Regions from separate parts of the Paramicrobacterium fandaimingii genome, predicted to be linked through region 2. Evidence: riboswitches for the same ligand, from Rfam matches in the RefSeq annotation. Region 2 holds a riboswitch; the other holds the start of a gene.

Region 1 (8,910 bases), 290 kb from region 2:
GGCGACGTCGTCTTTCGACGGGACCGGGTGGTCGTCTGCCAGCCGTTCCGAGACGGTCAGCCGCTCCCACCGAATCGTGCCGCTCACGGGTGTCGTGAGCGCGCGCCGCGACTCTCGGGCCTTCTTCAGCGGCAGCTTCAGCGCCAGTCGCATTCCGGTGGGAAGTGCGCGCGCAACATCGACGGATATGAGCGTACTCACCGCGACATCACGGGGGAAATCCTTGACGGTGTCGACGACGTTGTTCCAGACGATCGCCGTTGTGGCGCCGTGGTCTTCGAACTGATGCCGCAGTTCGCGCGCCGTATACAGCGGATTGTGCTCGACGACGATGGCGCCGAGTCGCAGCACGGCATAGAACGCGACGATGTGCTGCGGACAGTTGGGGAGAACGATCGCCACGCGGTCGCCGCGGGCAACGCCGCGACGGCGCAGTCCCTCGGCGGCACGAGCAACAGCATCGTCGAGCTCGGAGTACGTCGTTTCGACGCCGAAGAACTCCAGAGCGGGAGCATCCGGATACGAGCGGGCGGACTCTGCGACGATGTCGCCGAGCGATCCCGTCACGTCGTCGATCGTGTGCGGAACGTTTGGTGCGTAGCTGTGCAGCCACGGGGCGTCTTCGGGAGTCACCCATCCACCTTAACGCCGACACAAGGCAGAACCCCACGTCTACTTCACCGCCTAGAATGGTCAGATACCCCACGATCCATGTGACGGAGACCTATGTCTGAAATATCCGAGGAGCAGGTGGCGCACCTCGCGGGCCTCGCTCGAATCGCGCTCACTGACGAAGAGATCACGAATCTCACGTCAGAACTCGACCAAATTGTCGGCAGCATCGCCAAGGTGCAAGAAGTCGCGACAGCCGACGTGCCGGCGACGAGTCACCCGATTCCGCTGCGCAACGTGTATCGACCCGACGTGGTCGGCGACACCCTCACACAGAAGCAGGCGCTGCAGAACGCGCCAGACGACGACGGTGAGCGCTTTGTCGTCTCCGCGATTCTGGGGGAGGAGCAGTAGTGAGCGACATCACCGCACTGTCCGCCGCCGAGCTGTCGGCAAAGCTCTCGTCTGGCGAGGTCAGCTCGGTCGAGGTGACGCGGGCGCATCTCGATCGAATCTCCGCTGTCGATGGAGATATTCACGCGTTCCTCCACGTGTCTGACCATGCTCTCGATGTTGCAGCCGACATCGACGCGCGTCGCGCCGCGGGCGACGAGCTTGGCCCTCTCGCCGGCGTACCGCTCGCAATCAAGGACGTTCTCGTCACCAACGACATGCCGTCGACATCGGGAAGCCGCATTCTCGAGGGGTACATGTCGCCGTTTGACGCGACGGCGGTCGAGCGTTCGCGAGCGGCCGGGTTTGTGCCTCTGGGAAAGACGAACATGGACGAATTCGCCATGGGGTCGTCGACAGAGCACTCAGCATATGGGCCGACGCATAACCCCTGGGACCTTGACCGCATTCCGGGAGGGTCCGGAGGAGGCTCCGCCGCAGCCGTCGCCGCATTCGAGGCGCCGCTTGCCCTCGGCAGTGACACGGGCGGATCGATCCGCCAGCCCGCACACGTGACGGGCACCGTCGGCGTCAAGCCGACGTACGGTGCTGTCAGTCGCTACGGCGCCATCGCGCTTGCCTCGTCGCTCGACCAGATCGGCCCGGTGTCGCGCACCGTGCTGGATGCCGGTCTGATGCAGGACGTCATTCAGGGACATGACCCGCGCGACTCCACATCGCTGCCAGACGCGTGGCCATCGATGGCGGATGCCGCGCGGGCTGGTGCTCGCGGCGAGGGAGTCGCGGGACTCAAGATCGGCGTCATCTCCGATCTCATGGGCCCCGGCGTGCAGAGCGGTGTCGCAACGCGCTTTCGCGAAGCGCTCGCCGTGCTCGAGAAGAACGGGGCGGAGATCGTCGAGATCTCGGCTCCGCACTTCGAGTACGCCGTTGCCGCCTACTACCTCATTCTGCCGGCAGAGGCATCGTCGAACCTCGCCCGGTTTGACTCTGTGCGCTTCGGACTTCGCGTCACACCGGACTCCGGGGGAACCGTTGAACACGTCATGGCCGCGAGCCGCGAAGCCGGTTTCGGCCCCGAGGTGAAGCGGCGCATCATTCTGGGAACGTACGCGCTCAGTGCTGGCTACTACGACGCCTACTACGGCAGCGCGCAGAAGGTTCGCACGCTCATTCAGCGGGACTTCGAGAGCGCATTCGCCCAGGTCGATGTTCTTGCGAGCCCGAGCGCGCCGACGACGGCGTTCAAATTCGGAGAAAAGCTCGACGACCCCATGGCGATGTATCTCAACGACGTCACGACGATTCCCGCGAACCTGGCGGGAGTGCCAGGAATCAGCGTTCCCGTCGGGCTTGCTCCAGAAGACGGCTTGCCCGTCGGCATCCAATTCATGGCTCCGGCGAGGGAAGATGCCCGGTTGTACCGAGCTGGCGCATCGCTCGAGGCTCTGCTGGAAGCAGAGTGGGGACACACGCTCATGTCACAGGCTCCGCAGCTGGGAGGAAAGCACTGATGTCGACAGCTGAACTCATGGACTTCGACGAGGCGATCGAGAAGTTCGAGCCCGTGCTCGGTTTCGAGGTTCACATTGAACTCGGAACGAAGACGAAGATGTTCTCGGCGGCGCCAAACGGCTTCGGTGACACACCGAACACAAACGTCTCGCCCGTGTGCCTTGGCCTTCCGGGCTCGCTCCCGGTCGTCAACGAGCAGGCTGTACGCTATTCGATCAGCCTCGGCCTCGCGCTCGGCTGCTCCATTGCCGAGTCGTCGTCGTTCGCACGCAAGAACTACTTCTACCCCGACCTGGCGAAGAACTACCAGATCTCCCAGTTCGACGAACCGATCGCGTTCGAGGGCGAAGTCGAGGTGGAGCTGTCTGACGGCAGCATTCGGCGCATTCCCATTGAGCGCGCGCACATGGAAGAAGACGCGGGCAAGCTGACGCACGTGGGCACAAGCGGCCGCATTCAGGGAGCCGACCACTCGCTCGTCGACTACAACCGTGCGGGCGTTCCTCTTGTCGAGATCGTGACGCACCCGATCTTCGGAGCGGGTGCCCTTGCTCCCGAGATCGCGAAGGCGTACGTTTCGACGATTCGCGACATCGTCATCTCGTTGGGAATCTCTGAGGCGCGCATGGAACGCGGAAACCTGCGCTGCGATGCGAACGTCTCGCTTCGCCCGTACGGCCAGGAGAAGCTCGGCACGCGCACCGAGACGAAGAACGTGAACTCGATGCGATCCGTCGAGCGCGCTGTGCGCTACGAGATTCGGCGTCAGGCGGCAATTCTTGATGGCGGTGGAACGATCACGCAAGAGACCCGTCACTGGCACGAAGACACGGGAACGACGTCGGCAGGTCGCCCGAAGAGCGACGCGGATGACTACCGTTATTTCCCGGAGCCTGATCTGCTTCCCGTTGTGCCGAGCGCCGAGCTGATCGACGAGCTCAGGGCTGCGCTCCCCGAACCACCAGCGGCCAGGCGTCGGCGCCTCAAGGCCGAGTGGGGCTTCACCGACCTGGAGTTTCAGGACGTGCAGAATGGCGGCCTTGTGAACGAGGTCGCCGCCACGATCGCCGCGGGCTCCGCGCCTGCTGCTGCACGCAAGTGGTGGACAGGCGAGATTTCGCGACTCGCCAACTCCCGCGGCGAGGAACCGACGTCTCTGATCACTCCGCAGAGCGTCGCCGAGCTCACGACGCTCGTCGAGGACGGAACCCTCACAGACAAGCTTGCTCGGCAGGTGCTCGAGGGGGTCATCGATGGCGAGGGAACTCCGTCGGAGGTCGTTGACAAGCGCGGCCTTGCCGTCGTCTCGGACGATGGTGCCCTCATTGCCGCGATCGATGACGCACTCGCCGCCCAACCCGACGTGATGCAGAAGATCAAGGACGGAAAGGTGCAGGCGGCCGGCGCGATCATCGGTGCCGTCATGAAGGCAATGCGCGGGCAGGCAGACGCCGCGCGCGTGCGCGAGCTCATTCTGGAGCGCGCTTCCGAATAGCATGGCGCTCTGGCGGCAGCATCCCCTGTTCTCAGTGGATGCTGCCGCCAGCGCGTTTCGACATCGAGGTCTGGTGCGCGCTGCTCCGGCGGCTTACCATGAAAGCATGCTCGTCGAGGGCACGATTCGCTGGCAGGCCACGGAAGACTGTCCGTGGGACCTCCTCCTTGCCCTTGCCCTGAGAGATCTTGCCGGGCTCGAAAACACCTGCGCCCCCGACCTTCCACGGGCGATTCCCGACGTCGGCTCGATCGATGTTTCAGACATCGATGCCGCGCCGCTCGCGGCGCAATGGCGCGGCTGGTGGGCTGGGATCGTTCCTCTCGAGACACGGCCATTCATCAGCGAAGTGCGGCCACCGCATTTCGCAACGTTCGATCGTGCGCTTGAGCTGCAGGAGGCGATGTACCGAGGCTACGATCGCGCAATCGAGTGGGCGCGCCTGCGCCGCTTCGAGTACCTCAAGGCGGTCGAGGTGCGCGAGCATCCACTCGCAGATGTGTACGGCCTCGTGCAGAAGCGACAGTTTGAGCTGAGACGGCAAGCGACATCGTTTCGTCTCGATCTCGCGGTTCTACCGCTTGCCGAGTCGGGCGCCTGGGTCGTCGCGCCCGACACGATCGTCGTCAGCGAAACACTGCGAGACGACGCGAAGAGCTTTACAGAATGGCTGCTCCCTCTGGTCGTCGCGTTGGTCTGACGATTTGTCAGACGGGTGCGAGAGAATGGGCGCATGTCACGTCAAGACGGTCGCGCCCGCCGTGTCTCCGATGACGACGTTGACGACACGGGCGCGCACATTCTGCATGTCGATCTCGATGCCTTCTTTGCCTCCGTTGAGCTGCTCGATCACCCGGAGCTGCGGGGAAAGCCTGTCATCGTCGGTGGGCGCGAAGGTCGCTCCGTGGTGACGACAGCGACATATGAAGCGCGAGCGTACGGTGTCGGCTCGGCAATGCCGATGGCGCGCGCTCTGCAGCTGTGCCCCAAGGCTATTGTCGTGCCCCCGCGACACGAGCTGTATCGCAGCTACTCAATGCGTGTGATGAGCCTTTTCGACGACATCACGCCGTTGGTCGAGAGGCTGAGCATCGATGAGGCATTTCTTGACGTTTACGGTGCCAGACGTCTTCTCGGAAGCCCGGCATCCATCGCTCGGCTGATTCGCCAACGGGTGTACGACGACACGGGACTCACGTGCTCTGTCGGAGCGGCAGAGACGAAGTTCATTGCAAAGCTGGCGTCGGGAATGGCGAAGCCCGATGGCGTTCTTGTCGTTCCCCCCGCGCAGACTCAGGATTTTCTTCGTCCGCTCCCGATTCGAGCGCTGGCCGGCGTCGGAGGGAAGACCGAAGAGGCCCTGCAGCGTCTCGGCCTGCGGACGGTCGCCGACGTGGCAGAGATCCCCATCGGCGCTCTGCGCTCTGCGGTCGGCGACGCGACAGCGATGCGACTCCAGGAGCTCGCACGAGGCCGAGACCCTCGCCCGATCGCAACGGAGCATGTCGAGAAGAGCATCGGTCATGAGGTCACTTTTCACGATGACGTCGTCGACGGGGCAACGCTGGAACGGGAGCTTCTTCGGCTGAGCGATCGCGTGGGCGCGAGGTTGCGCGCAGCTGGCGTCACAGCAGGCGGTGTTGCGCTCAAGCTTCGCTACAGTGACTTCACGACGCTCAGCCGGTCACGTCGCCTTCCCGAGGCGACAAGCGTCGCTCGCCGGCTCTATGAGTCGAGCGTTGAGCTGTTTCGCGAACTCGAGGTGAGGGGGAGGCCGGTTCGACTGATCGGCGTTCGCGCTGAGCGACTCTCGGAGGGGGCCCCATCGATGAGTCTCTGGGACCCAGACGATGAGTGGCGCGACGCCGAGAGCACCGTCGACCAGCTGCGGGGACGTTTTGGAGTGGATGCCGTGACATCGGCGTCCCTTCTCGCCCCCCGACCCTCGACAGCGGGCGGAACGCGGCACCCCGGGCGGCGAGGCACCTGAGAGTCACCGTCGACGTCTGTGCAGACGGGCGAATGCGCGATAGCGTGGGCACATGGGAAACGTAGCCTTGGAACTCGCAGAAAAGTTCAAGTCCGTCGGCGTCACGACGGTGTACGGCGACGTCGTCGACATCGACGGCGTCAAGATCGTCCCGGTGGCGCTTGCCTCGTATGGCTTCGGCGCAGGGGAGGGCGACGCAACGGGCGACCTCAAGGGTGAGAAGAGTGCTGGAGCCCAGGGTGGTGGCGGCGGAGGCGGCGGCATGAGCATGCCCGTCGGCGCATACATCCGCACGGGCGACACGGTTCGCTTCGAGCCCAACCTGATCTCCCTTCTTGCCGTTGGAGTTCCCCTCGTCTGCGTCGCAGGGGCCGCGCTCAAAGGAATCATCAAAGCCCTCAAGAAGTAGCGGAGCGCCGCGAGCCGCACGCAAGCGGCTATACTTGCGCTTAACACGGGAGTCCGGTGAGCCGGGCTGAGAGGAAAGTTCTCAACTTTCGACCGTCGAACCTGATCTGGGTCATGCCAGCGCAGGGAGTGACAATCTCAATACCCGTGCCCAATTCCCACGTGAAAGGGGCACGTAAGTGCAGACATTAAATTCATCGTCCGCGACATCCACGCAGCGAAAGTTCCGCTGGCGCGTTGTCGACATCGTCGTCGCAAGCATCATCGGCGTGGCGTCCGGAGTCATCTTTCTCTTCTGGAACGTCGCATACGGGCCGCTCAGTCTGCCGCTCGCTGTCACCCCGGGACTCAGCGCGCTGCTCGGCGGCGGCTGGCTCTTTGCCGGTGTGCTCGGCGGGCTGATCATCCGCAAGCCGGGTGCCGCGCTGTTCACGGAGCTCGTTGCCTCTGTGGTGTCCGCGCTCGTCGGCAGTCAGTGGGGCTTTTCCACTCTCATCTGGGGACTCGTTCAGGGGCTCGGCGCTGAGATCGTCTTCGCGGCGTTCCTCTATGGCAGCTACCGGCTGTACGTTGCACTTCTTTCCGGGCTCGGCGCCGGCCTCGCGATGGCCTTCCTCGACACGACATTCACCGATTACGCCGTTCTCGACCCGGCGTTCAAAGCGGTTTATTATGTGTCCGCGGCACTATCCGGTGTGCTTATCGCCGGACTGCTGTCGTGGGCAGCGATGCGCGGCCTCGCCTCGGCGGGTGCGCTGAGCCGCTTCGCCGCCGGTCGCGAGGTGCGGCGGAAGGCCTCGTAGTGTCGGGCGCGCACGTTCGCACACACGGCTGGGGATGGACCCATGCCGGGCGCGCTCGGCCCGCAATTGCGGGTCTCGATCTGACGATCGAACCGGGCGAGAGAGTCTTGCTTCTTGGCGCTTCCGGCGCGGGAAAGTCCACGCTTCTGCACGGGCTTGCCGGGGTGCTCGGGGGAGACGACGAAGGCGATCAGACCGGTTCAATTGTCGTGGATGGCCGCAGCCCCTCTGACTCGCGCGGCGTCGTCGGCCTTGTACTTCAGGACCCCGACAGCCAGATCGTCATGGCGCGCGTTGGCGACGATGTCGCGTTCGCGTGCGAGAACCTCGGTGTGCCCCGTGAGGAGATCTGGCGGCGCGTGAGATGGGCACTGGATGCCGTCGGTCTGAACGTGCCCCTTGACCATCCCACCTCTCGGCTGTCCGGAGGGCAGGTACAGCGGCTTGTCATCGCGGGAATTCTCGCCATGAAGCCGCGGCTGCTTCTGCTTGATGAGCCAACGGCCAACCTCGACCCCGAAGGCGTCCGTGAGGTGCGTGACGTTGTGGCGCAGGTGGCCCGCGAGACGGGAATGACTCTTGTCGTCGTTGAGCACCGGGTCGCCGTGTGGAGCGATGTCGCCACGCGCGCCGTCGTTCTCGAACCGGGAGGCGGCGTGCTCGCCGATGGCGAAGCGCGGGATGTTCTCGTGGCGCAGGGCGCCCACCTTGCTGCGCGAGGGATCTGGATTCCGGAGCATCCGCCCCGAGTTCCCGAGTCGCCTTCGCGCGCACGCGGTGAGCTTCTGATGCGGGCTGACGAACTCGCGGTGGGGCGCTCGCCTTTTGGACAGAAGGAGCCCGTCGTGGCGGCATCCGGTCTCTCGTTCGAGCTCAATGCGGGCACGACGACAGCAATTCTGGGTGTCAACGGCGCAGGCAAGAGCACGCTCGCGCTGACGATCGCTGGACTCCTGCGTCCGGCAGCCGGTGTGCTTCATGCAGCGCCCGCGCTTGCTGATGGCCGTGGCGCCGAGCCGCGACGATGGAGGTCGCGTGACCTCCTCACGCGCATCGGCACGGTATTCCAGCACCCCGAGCATCAGTTTCTCACTGGTCATGTGAGCACCGAGCTCGCCATCGGCCCACGAGCACTGCGTCACAGCGACGACGAGGTGAAACAGCGCACGAGCGAGTTGCTCGAAAGGCTCAGACTCGAGCACGTGGCCGATGCCAATCCGTTCACGCTCTCCGGGGGAGAGAAGAGGCGTCTCTCGGTCGCGACGGTGCTCGCGTCGCGCCCACGTATGCTCGTGCTCGATGAGCCGACGTTCGGGCAGGATTCGCAGACCTGGCGAGAGCTCGTTCTTCTGCTTCGCGGCCTCGTTGACGACGGAGCATGCGTCGTCGCGGTGACCCACGACGAGCCGCTCGTCGGCGCCCTCGCTGACGAGACGATTCGACTGGGAAGTCCGCAGGGGGTATTGCGATGACGGCGATGACTCCGCACATCGCGCCTTCGCTCGTTGCGCGCATCAATCCGGTTGCCAAATTGATCGCCGCGCTCGTGGTCAGCATCACGCTGCTGCTGTCCGTCGACATCGTGTCTGCGTCTATCGCACTCGTGCTGACGCTGGCGCTCGTCAGCTTCGCAGGGCTGAGCGCCCGATCGTTCTGGGTTCGCACGGCGCCCG
Region 2 (8,910 bases):
GATCTCGTCGAACCGGGCGATTTCTGGGGCACGCCGAAGATGCCGGTTACGGGAACAGTCAGCGACATTCCGGAAAATTCGGTAATCCAAATCACGTCGCCACGAGGCGACACCAGCACAAAGGTAGGTGCCGACGGCTCGTTCTCGACGTCAGTTCCGGTAGGCCAAGGCGCGGACCAAGAAATAACCGCGACATGGTCAGGTTCAAGCGGCGAAGTCAGCGCCGAAGCGACAGTAGACGTGTTCTTCACACTGTCGATAGACGCCCCCTCGAAGCCGATCGGGAAGAACGGCTCCCTCAGCGGCGGAAACGCCGCAGACGGCGCAACAGTGACGGTGAGGATCGACGGACATAGATACACAACCTCCGCCGATGCCAAAGGCAGATGGGCAGTCTCCATCACCGACGAGTTCTCAAAGGCTTCGGCGACGGCAACGCAGACAATGAAAGGGGCGGGACGCGCGTCAAACCCGAGCGCCGCCGTTCCCGTCACCGTCGATCTGAGCGCGCCATCGAAGCCCAGGATCACCGCGCCGGCAGCCGGCGCGACGGTTCCGACATCGGGCGCGACGATCTCCGGAACAGGTGAACCCGGCTCCACGGTGACCGTGTTCGTCGGTGCGCAGTCCGTCTGCAAGGTCGACGTTTCGTCGTCGGGAACCTGGTCGTGCACGGCAGCTGAGGTCGCGACTTCAGGTGCACAGAAGATCGTCGCCAAAGCTGACGACACGGCTGGCAACTCCAGCGGTGATGGCCCAGCCGTGACGGTCTTGTTCGGAAGCTCGTCTTCGCCGTCGGACCCTCCGGCGACCTCGCCATCAGACAAGCCGACCGATGAGAAAACGACGCCGGGCGACAGCGACAAGACTCCGGGTGAAAAAGAGCCAGAGCCCTCGAAGAGCGACGACAACGATTCGAGAAACGAAGCCGCTCCCCCGGCCGCGCCGCCGAACGGCCCGGGCCCCTGGAACCACGCAACCCCGTTTACCGAGTCGCTTCCGCCCGCAATCGGGCTCGACGCGGTCGCGGGCTGGGCAAGGGCGCTTCTGCTCGCTGTCTTGACGATCGCGCTCATTCTGATTCCCGCGAGGATGCTGGCCGGTACGCTCGCACGGCGGCGGGTCGCGGCATCCGGAGTCGTCTTCACCGGGCGCAATCGATCGGAGTCGGAGTTCGAGAGGGCGCCGATGCTTGCCGTTCCGGGGCGCATAGCCATGATCGTGCTCGGCATCGCCGCGACCGGGGCCCTCACGATCTTCGCGAACCCGGTCGATGGCAGGCCCGCGTACCTGAGGCTTCTCTTGGCCGCGATCGTGGCTGCCGCCATCATCAACGCGGCAGCGGCATGGCTGCCGCGCATCCTCTCGCACGTGTGGCAATGCGGTTTCACCGAGGTTCGGTTCAACCCGCGTTGGCTGCTCGTCGTTGCGGCCGCGGTGCTCGCGTCACGCGTCTTCGATCTGCACCCCGCGCTGCTCTTCGCACTCGTCACGACCGTGCGCGTGCCGACTGTGTTGAATAGCGCTGTGCTCGCACGCCTGGCGCTCTCGCGCATCAGCGGCGTCTTCGTCGTGGGCGTGATTGCGTGGCTGCTTGCCTCGTTCGTGCCGCAGGGCGGGGGCTTCTTCACTCAGCTGGTGATCGAGACGGCGAACATCACAGCGCTCGTCGGCATCGGCTCCGCGGCGATCATGATGGTGCCGCTTGGCCGGTTGAGCGGACGAGCGATCTTCGCTTGGTCGCGACCGCTGTGGCTTGCGGCCGTGCTGGCGATTCTGACGGCACTGTTTGTGATGCTCGGGCCGAGCATCGAAAACTGGCGTGCGACAGGAAATGTGCTTGCGGCGCTCGCTCTCGTGCTCGCCTTCGCAGCGCTCGGCATTTCGGTGTGGCTGTGGAAGCGCTACGTTCAGCCGATGCTCGCGAGCTCGTAGCCTCAGCCGCTGACGACGGGGAGCCCCGCGCCTGTCCATGCGACGATGCCGCCGTCGACGTTTGCGGCGTTGAAGCCCTTCTGCTCAAGGTACTGCGCGACGCGCGAGCTGCGGGCGCCCGAATGGCACATGATGTGCAGCTCGTCTGAGTCGGGAAGCTCACCCTCGCGTTCCATGAACTGCGACATAGGAATGTGCACGGCACCCTCGACGTGAGCGTTCGCCCACTCGTCTGGCTCACGAACGTCGACAATGGCGGCGGTTCCCTGCTGTTCGCGGGCGGCGAGCTCGGTCACGGTGATCTCTTTCATCTTTCCATCCTCACACGCTCCGCTGTTGTCGGAGGCAGCCGCGAGAATAGAGTCGTGTACGTCGTCATCGAACCTTCCTCACACCCGCCAGGTCTTCGGCTGATCGACGCCGATGAGAACGGTGCCGCCACAGGTGAGTCCGTCGTGAGCTGGGACGACGCCGCCGAGGTCATCTCTCAACGTGATCTCGCGGGCGTTCGGTGGGTGTTCGCCCGCACCGCCGAGCTGTACCCGCAGCTCGTCGAGCGGGGCATCCGACTCGGGCGAAGCCACGATCTTGCGTTGTGTCGCGCCATACTTCGCCGGTCAACGAGAACGGCCGCAGACGGGCTCTCGCAACGCCCACAAGATTCGTGGGATGCCCCGTGGACGCCCTCGGCCGACGAAGGCTCGCTTGCCGGGTTCGCGGAGCTCACGGGTGCTGAGGCACGCCCTGACGCCGTTGCCGAACTCCAGCGTCAGTGCGAGGCCGTCACCGGTTCGTCGGCTCCGTGGGGGCTGAAGCGCCTGTTGGCGGCGGAGTCATGCGGCGCTCTGATCGCGTGCGAGATTCGCCACGACGGTCTGCCCTGGAGGCGAGATATTCACGAGAGAATTCTCACCGACGCGCTCGGGCCCCGCCCGATCTTCGGCGGCAGACCCGCCGTTCTCGAGCAGCTTGCTGCCAAAATTCGCACCGAGCTCGGCTCGTCGTCACTCAATCCTGACTCCCACATCGAGTTGCTGCGAGCTTTGAGGTTGGCAGGCGTCACCGTGGATTCGACGAGCAAGTGGGAACTGCAACGACACGAACACGCCGTGATCGAGCCGCTGCTGCAGTACAAGTCGCTCTCTCGGCTGATGACGGCGAACGGCTGGGCCTGGCTCGACGAGTGGGTGCATGGCGATCGTTTTCGCCCCGAATACGTCGTCGCCGGGGTCGTGACCGGCAGGTGGGCGACAGATGGAGGCGGCGCACTGCAGCTGCCCGCGCAGGTGCGCCCAGCGGTCGTCGCCGATGACGGCTGGACGTTTGTGGTTGCCGATGCGGCTCAGCTTGAACCACGGATCGTCGCGGCGATGGCGGGCGACGTCGCCATGGCGGCGGCCGGCCACGGAACAGATCTCTACCAGGGCCTCGTCGACGCGGGCACCGTCGACACACGCGCGCACGCGAAGCTCGCAATGCTCGGTGCGCTCTATGGAGCAACGACGGGCGAAAGTGCACGTCTCATGCCCAAGCTGCTCCGCACGTATCCACGAGCAACCGGTCTCGTCGAGAACGCGGCACGGTCGGGTGAGAAAGGCGACCAGGTGACGACGTGGCTCGGACGAAGCTCTCCGTTGCCCTCAGATGCGTGGGCGGCGGTCACACGCGCGGGAGCCCAGGTGACCGCGACGCCGGCCCAGGAGCGCGCGGGGCGCAGCGCAGCGCGAGATTGGGGCCGCTTCACGCGCAACTTCGTCGCCCAGGGGACCGCCGCCGAATGGGCGCTCTGCTGGATGGCCGAGCTGCGGCACCGCCTCTTCGCGCTCGACAGCGGCGAGCAGCATCCGCATATCGTCTATTTTCTGCACGACGAACTCGTCATCCATGCACCGGAACAGTCAGCAGAGCTCGTCGCAGACGCCGTTCGCGAGGCAGCGGATGCCGCAGGGCGCGGGCTCTTCGGGGACTTTCCCATCGATTTTCCGCTCGATGTGGCGATCGCTCGCTGCTACGCCGACGCATGACCGCCGTCGGGTAGAGTGGCCGTCACAAGTGACACGGGGTGCCCGCGAGGGCTGAGAGAACACCCGTTGAACCTGATCTAGCTCGTACTAGCGAAGGGATGTCGCGCATGACGCGTACGCCAGAAACACCTGCCTCCACGTCCGTTCCGCCGCGCGCAGCGGCCACACACGCCTCCGCGGGTGGCACTGGGCTTGCAGCGCAGATTCCGCGGGTACTCAGTATCGCGGGCACTGACCCGACAGGCGGCGCGGGCATTCAGGCCGATCTGAAGTCCATTGCAGCAAACGGCGGATACGGCATGGCCGTCGTCACCGCACTCGTCGCGCAGAACACTCGAGGGGTGCGATCGGTGCACACTCCCCCGGCCGACTTTCTCGCCGAACAGCTCGACGCGGTGAGCGACGATGTGGTCATTGACGCCGTGAAGATCGGCATGCTTGCAAACGCCGAATACATCGACGTTGTCGACCGCTGGCTCGAGCGCACGCGGGTGCCGGCTGTTGTCGTCGATCCGGTCATGGTGGCAACGAGCGGTGACAGGCTTATCGATTCGTCGGCCGAAGAAGCGCTCGGCCGGATGCTGCGTCACGCCGACCTCGTGACGCCCAACGTTCCGGAGCTTGCCGTTCTCGCCAAAGAGGCTCCCGTTCGCGCCTGGCCCGAAGTCATTGCGCAGGCCCGCCGCGTCGCCGAGCGCTACGACGTTCTCGTGCTCGCCAAGGGCGGTCATTCCGCAGGCGACGTCGTGCGCGACGCACTCGTCTCTGCGTCGGGGGTCGTCGCGGAGTTCACATCGGCCCGCATCCATACGGCAAACACCCACGGAACCGGATGCTCGCTCTCGTCGTCGATCGCCACGCTGCACGCGCAGACGGGCGAGTGGGCGAGCGCCCTCGAGCGGGCGAAGCACTGGCTCGCTGACAGCATCCGCCTCGGCTCCCGCCTGAACGTGGGCACAGGCAACGGTCCCGTCGATCACTTCGCCTCGCTGCGGCGGCGCGCCGCAACGCCGCCGGCGCCAGCCGAGATCGCCGAGCAATGGTGGACCGGCATCGCCGACGTGCGCACCGACATCGACGATCTGGCGTTCATCACCGGGCTCGTCGACGGCAGTCTCGAAATGGACGCCTTCCGCCATTATCTGGTGCAAGACACTCTGTATCTGCGTGACTACTCCCGCATGCTCGCAACGGCAAGCGCGCTCGCACCGACCACGAGCGAGCAGGAGTTCTGGGCGTCGGGAGCACAGGGCGCACTTGCGGGCGAATCGGCGGTTCACGCGCACTTCCTCGGCGACCTGTCGATTGTGGATGCCGCATCAAAGGCTCCCGCGACGGTCGGCTACACAGATCATCTCGCCGCCACGGCCGCCCGCGATTCCTACGCCGTGCTCATCGCCGCACTGCTTCCCTGCTACTGGATTTACATTGATGTGGGAACCCGGATGCTGCCGAGCGCCGTTGCCGATACGCCGTACATGCCGTGGCTGAGCACCTACGAGGATCCGACGTTTTCTGACGCGAGCACGCGGGCAATCGAGATCGTCACGCGCTGCGCCGCAGAAACGGATGCCGCAACCCGCGAGCGGATGTGGCGGGCGTTCCGGCTCTCGGCCGAGCACGAACTGCGGTTCTTCGCCGAGCCTCTTGAGGTGACCGCCTCGCTATCTCGGTAACGTCCCGTCAACTCGCACCGGCACCACCGTCGACGGGGAGAATCGCACCGGTGACAATGGAGGCGCGGTCGCTGAGCAACCACGCGGCAGCTTCAGCAATCTCGCGGGGTTCAGCCATACGCCCCATCGGAGTAGCAGCGTTGTTCGCGTCGATCACGCCCGGGGTAGCTTTGTCCCACTCGAGCATCATGTCGGTTGCCGTACCGCCTGGGGCGATGCCGTTGATGCGGATGCCCTCCGGTGCCCAGGTAACTGCGGCGGTCTCAGTAATGCTGTTCAACGCTCGCTTCATGGCCCCGTAGGCAGGGAGAGCCGGGTTGGCACGCCATGAGCCAATGCTCGACGTATTCACGATCGACCCGCCGCCACTGTGGCGCATGAGTGCAACTTCGGCGTTCATCGCTGTCCAGTGGGCCAGAAAGTTCACCCTGAATTGAGCCTGGATGTCATCAACGGTGGTGGTATCCAGCGGCCCCGGCTCCTGGACCATGGCACCGTTATTGAAGGCGCCGTCCAGACGACCGTGCAGCTGCTGCACGTGGTTCACGGCAGCAATGATGCTGTCGGACTCAGCGAGGTCCACCGTCACTGCATCAGCGGTGCCACCGAAAGCACGGATGTCAGCGACAATTCGAGCCAGAGCGTCGGTGTCGCGCGCTGCGAGCACGACCTTGGCACGCTCAGCAGCAAAGAGTCGGGCCGCGGCCGCCCCGATTCCACGGCTTGCGCCGGTGACGAAGATGATTTTGTCGGTCAGCAGGCCGACCCCTGTGTGGTTGCCATTAGTGGTTGTCATGATTTCAGCATCCGCCGGACACGTGTGCGGAGCCAGGCACAAGTTGTACCAGGCTTAGCGGCACCCGACCGCGCATACTGAAGAGTATGGACAAGCATGAGTTGGCCGCATTTCTCCGCAACAGACGCGACCGATTGCAGCCGGAAGATGTCGGGTTGACCTCGGGGCCTCGGCGCCGCACAGCGGGATTGCGTCGCGAAGAGGTCGCGGTCCTTGCTCATATCTCCACTGAATATTACGTACGTCTGGAGCAGGGTCGCGCTCCGCGTCCATCAGCCGAGGTTCTTGCCGGGATCGTGGGCGCCCTCCGGCTCACCGATGCCGAAGCCGATCACGTGCATCTGCTCGCCGGGACACCGCTCAACCACACCGGGTGGCACCGCCGCGATGTGCGCCCCAGCGTCCTGGCGCTGCTGGAGAGGTTGCCGCAGACCGCCGGCTTCGTTATGTCCGCCGCGTTCGAAGTGCTCGCCTGGAACGACCTGGCTGTTGCACTCATGGAAGACTTCGCCGCGCGCGACCCGGAAGCCCGCAATCTCGCCCGTCGGGCTTTCCTCACCGACTCGCCAGAGGAGGGGCCACTGTACGGGATCTCCGACGTCACCGAGTTCCGGCAGAACGTCGTCAGGGAATTGCGCTCCGCTGTCGCCCGCTATCCCTCCGATCCCGCTATGACCAACCTTATAGACGACTTACGTGACGGCAGCGCCGAATTCGCCCGGTTGTGGGAACGCAACGACGTGCAACCGGCCCGAATGCTTACCAAGACCTTCCGACATCCAATCGTCCGGGAGATCACGCTGAACTGCGACGAACTTCATATCGATGACGGCGATCAACATCTGGTGTTGTACAGTGCTGCCAAAGGGTCACCTGCCGCAGAGTCGCTCGCGTTCCTCGACGCCCTCGGTACCGAAAGCCTCAACTCGAGACGCCGCTGAACAGACATCGTCCCCGCACCGACAATCTCGCATCAGGTTGTGGCGAGTACGTCCAACCACGGATGCCGAGTGTCCTCGCGCGTGAGAGCGTCAGCCAGCCAGGCTCGCCGCTCCCTGTCCAGTCGCGGAAGCACGTTCTCGAGGTCTGCGCGGTCCTTGGCCCTGTCGCCCTTCGCCTTGTAAAGCAACTGGATCTCTGGGCGCAGATACGGAATCCCATCGAGCTGCCACAGCGCATCGCCCAGCGGCATGCTCACGCTCGGATCCCGCTTGTACACCCAGGTGCGTTCGTCTCCGGGAGAGAGCAGAATGTCGAATTCCCAGACGGATGCCGCGTCAGCGCGGGTCCACAACTGGGTGCACCCCTCGGGCAGCACATCGCCGGCTGCGGAGTCGGGTCGATCACCGGGCAGGAGCGGGGCGAGCACGCCAGATGTCGGGATCCACGCGTCGAGACGGCCGTCAAGAAACCGTCTGAGCAGGGGCAGCTCGTTCGCCAGAACCGAGACATCGATGTCATCGTGCGGGCGCGAGACGCCGGTGAATGCCTCGATCGCCCAGCCTCCGGCCACCCACCAGGTGCCGTCATACGCGGCAAACGCCTCGGCGGCGTCTCTCGGTGTGTGCTCAGCCCACGCGCCGTACAGCCTCGTGAATTCTTCGTCGCTGAGTTCGTTCATTCGCCCAGCGTACTGCAGCGGATGCCGGTGCCCCCACTGGGATTCGAACCCAGACTGTAGCGATTTTAAGTCGCCTGCCTCTGCCGGTTGGGCTATAGGGGCCACTCCCATACATTACGGGAATCACAGGCCTCACATGCACGAGAACCCACCCCGACGCGGGGTGGGTTCTCGTGTCTGACGATGATTACGCGACAGTGTCGGCAGAATCCTTCTCACGCGCTTTCGACGCAGCGGGCTTCTTCGCCGTCGCCTTCTTTGCTGGAGCCTTCTTGGCATCCTTCGTCGCAGGCTTGTCTGCCTTCTTCGTCTCAGCCTTTTCTGGCGCCGAGGTATCTGCAGGCTTCTCTTCGGCCGGAGCCGGCGGCTTCGGCCGAGCTGCGAATTCCTCAAAGGCAGCGCGCGGCTGCTGAACGGCCGACAGCGAAACGATGTCGCGACCGAGGAAGAAGTTGTTCCACCAGCCCCAGAAGACGCGGAACTTGCGCTCCCATGTCGGCATGGCGAGACCGTGGTAGCCGCGGTGCATCACCCACGCGGGGAAGCCCTTGATCGCGAGCTTGCCCGACTGAAATACACCGGTTCCAATCCCGAGGCCAGCAACAGCGCCAAGGTTCTTGTGGATGTAGTCCTTCGGCTGCTCACCGCGCAACACGGCAATGAGGTTCGTCGCAAGGAGCTTGCCCTGACGCACTGCGTGCTGTGCGTTCGGAACGCAGTAGCCACCGACGCCTCCGCCCGTGAGGTCAGGAACGCGCGAGACGTCTCCGGCAGCCCAGGCGCCCTCGATGGGCTCCTCATCGGTTCCGACGCGAAGATCGGCGCGTGTCATGACACGTCCGCGCTCTTCGATCGGGA

The links. A riboswitch is a leader RNA that binds a small molecule or an ion and turns the genes downstream of it on or off. The one in region 2 is predicted to bind thiamine pyrophosphate.
Region 1: linked by a shared signal. The riboswitch ahead of HCR84_RS07460 (ECF transporter S component) and the one ahead of HCR84_RS05960 (bifunctional hydroxymethylpyrimidine kinase/phosphomethylpyrimidine kinase) in region 2 are both predicted to bind thiamine pyrophosphate.

What each region holds. Positions count from the first base shown of each region.
Region 1 covers NZ_CP061170.1:1,530,331-1,539,240, forward strand. Annotated here, with positions in the region: gene HCR84_RS07425 (long-chain-fatty-acid--CoA ligase) at 1-633, opposite strand, end outside; gene gatC (Asp-tRNA(Asn)/Glu-tRNA(Gln) amidotransferase subunit GatC) at 727-1,026, shown strand; gene gatA (Asp-tRNA(Asn)/Glu-tRNA(Gln) amidotransferase subunit GatA) at 1,026-2,540, shown strand; gene gatB (Asp-tRNA(Asn)/Glu-tRNA(Gln) amidotransferase subunit GatB) at 2,540-4,036, shown strand; gene HCR84_RS07445 (hypothetical protein) at 4,143-4,736, shown strand; gene dinB (DNA polymerase IV) at 4,770-6,026, shown strand; gene HCR84_RS07455 (spore germination protein GerW family protein) at 6,079-6,435, shown strand; TPP riboswitch at 6,471-6,580, shown strand; gene HCR84_RS07460 (ECF transporter S component) at 6,614-7,237, shown strand; gene HCR84_RS07465 (ABC transporter ATP-binding protein) at 7,237-8,709, shown strand; gene HCR84_RS07470 (energy-coupling factor transporter transmembrane component T family protein) at 8,706-8,910, shown strand, end outside.
Region 2 covers NZ_CP061170.1:1,235,553-1,244,462, reverse strand. Annotated here, with positions in the region: gene HCR84_RS05975 (Ig-like domain-containing protein) at 1-1,935, shown strand, start outside; gene HCR84_RS05970 (rhodanese-like domain-containing protein) at 1,938-2,246, opposite strand; gene HCR84_RS05965 (bifunctional 3'-5' exonuclease/DNA polymerase) at 2,301-3,959, shown strand; TPP riboswitch at 3,984-4,075, shown strand; gene HCR84_RS05960 (bifunctional hydroxymethylpyrimidine kinase/phosphomethylpyrimidine kinase) at 4,067-5,635, shown strand; gene HCR84_RS05955 (SDR family NAD(P)-dependent oxidoreductase) at 5,643-6,431, opposite strand; gene HCR84_RS05950 (helix-turn-helix transcriptional regulator) at 6,518-7,372, shown strand; gene HCR84_RS05945 (nucleotidyltransferase domain-containing protein) at 7,405-8,052, opposite strand; tRNA gene HCR84_RS05940 (tRNA-Leu) at 8,081-8,154, opposite strand; gene HCR84_RS05935 (NAD(P)/FAD-dependent oxidoreductase) at 8,240-8,910, opposite strand, start outside.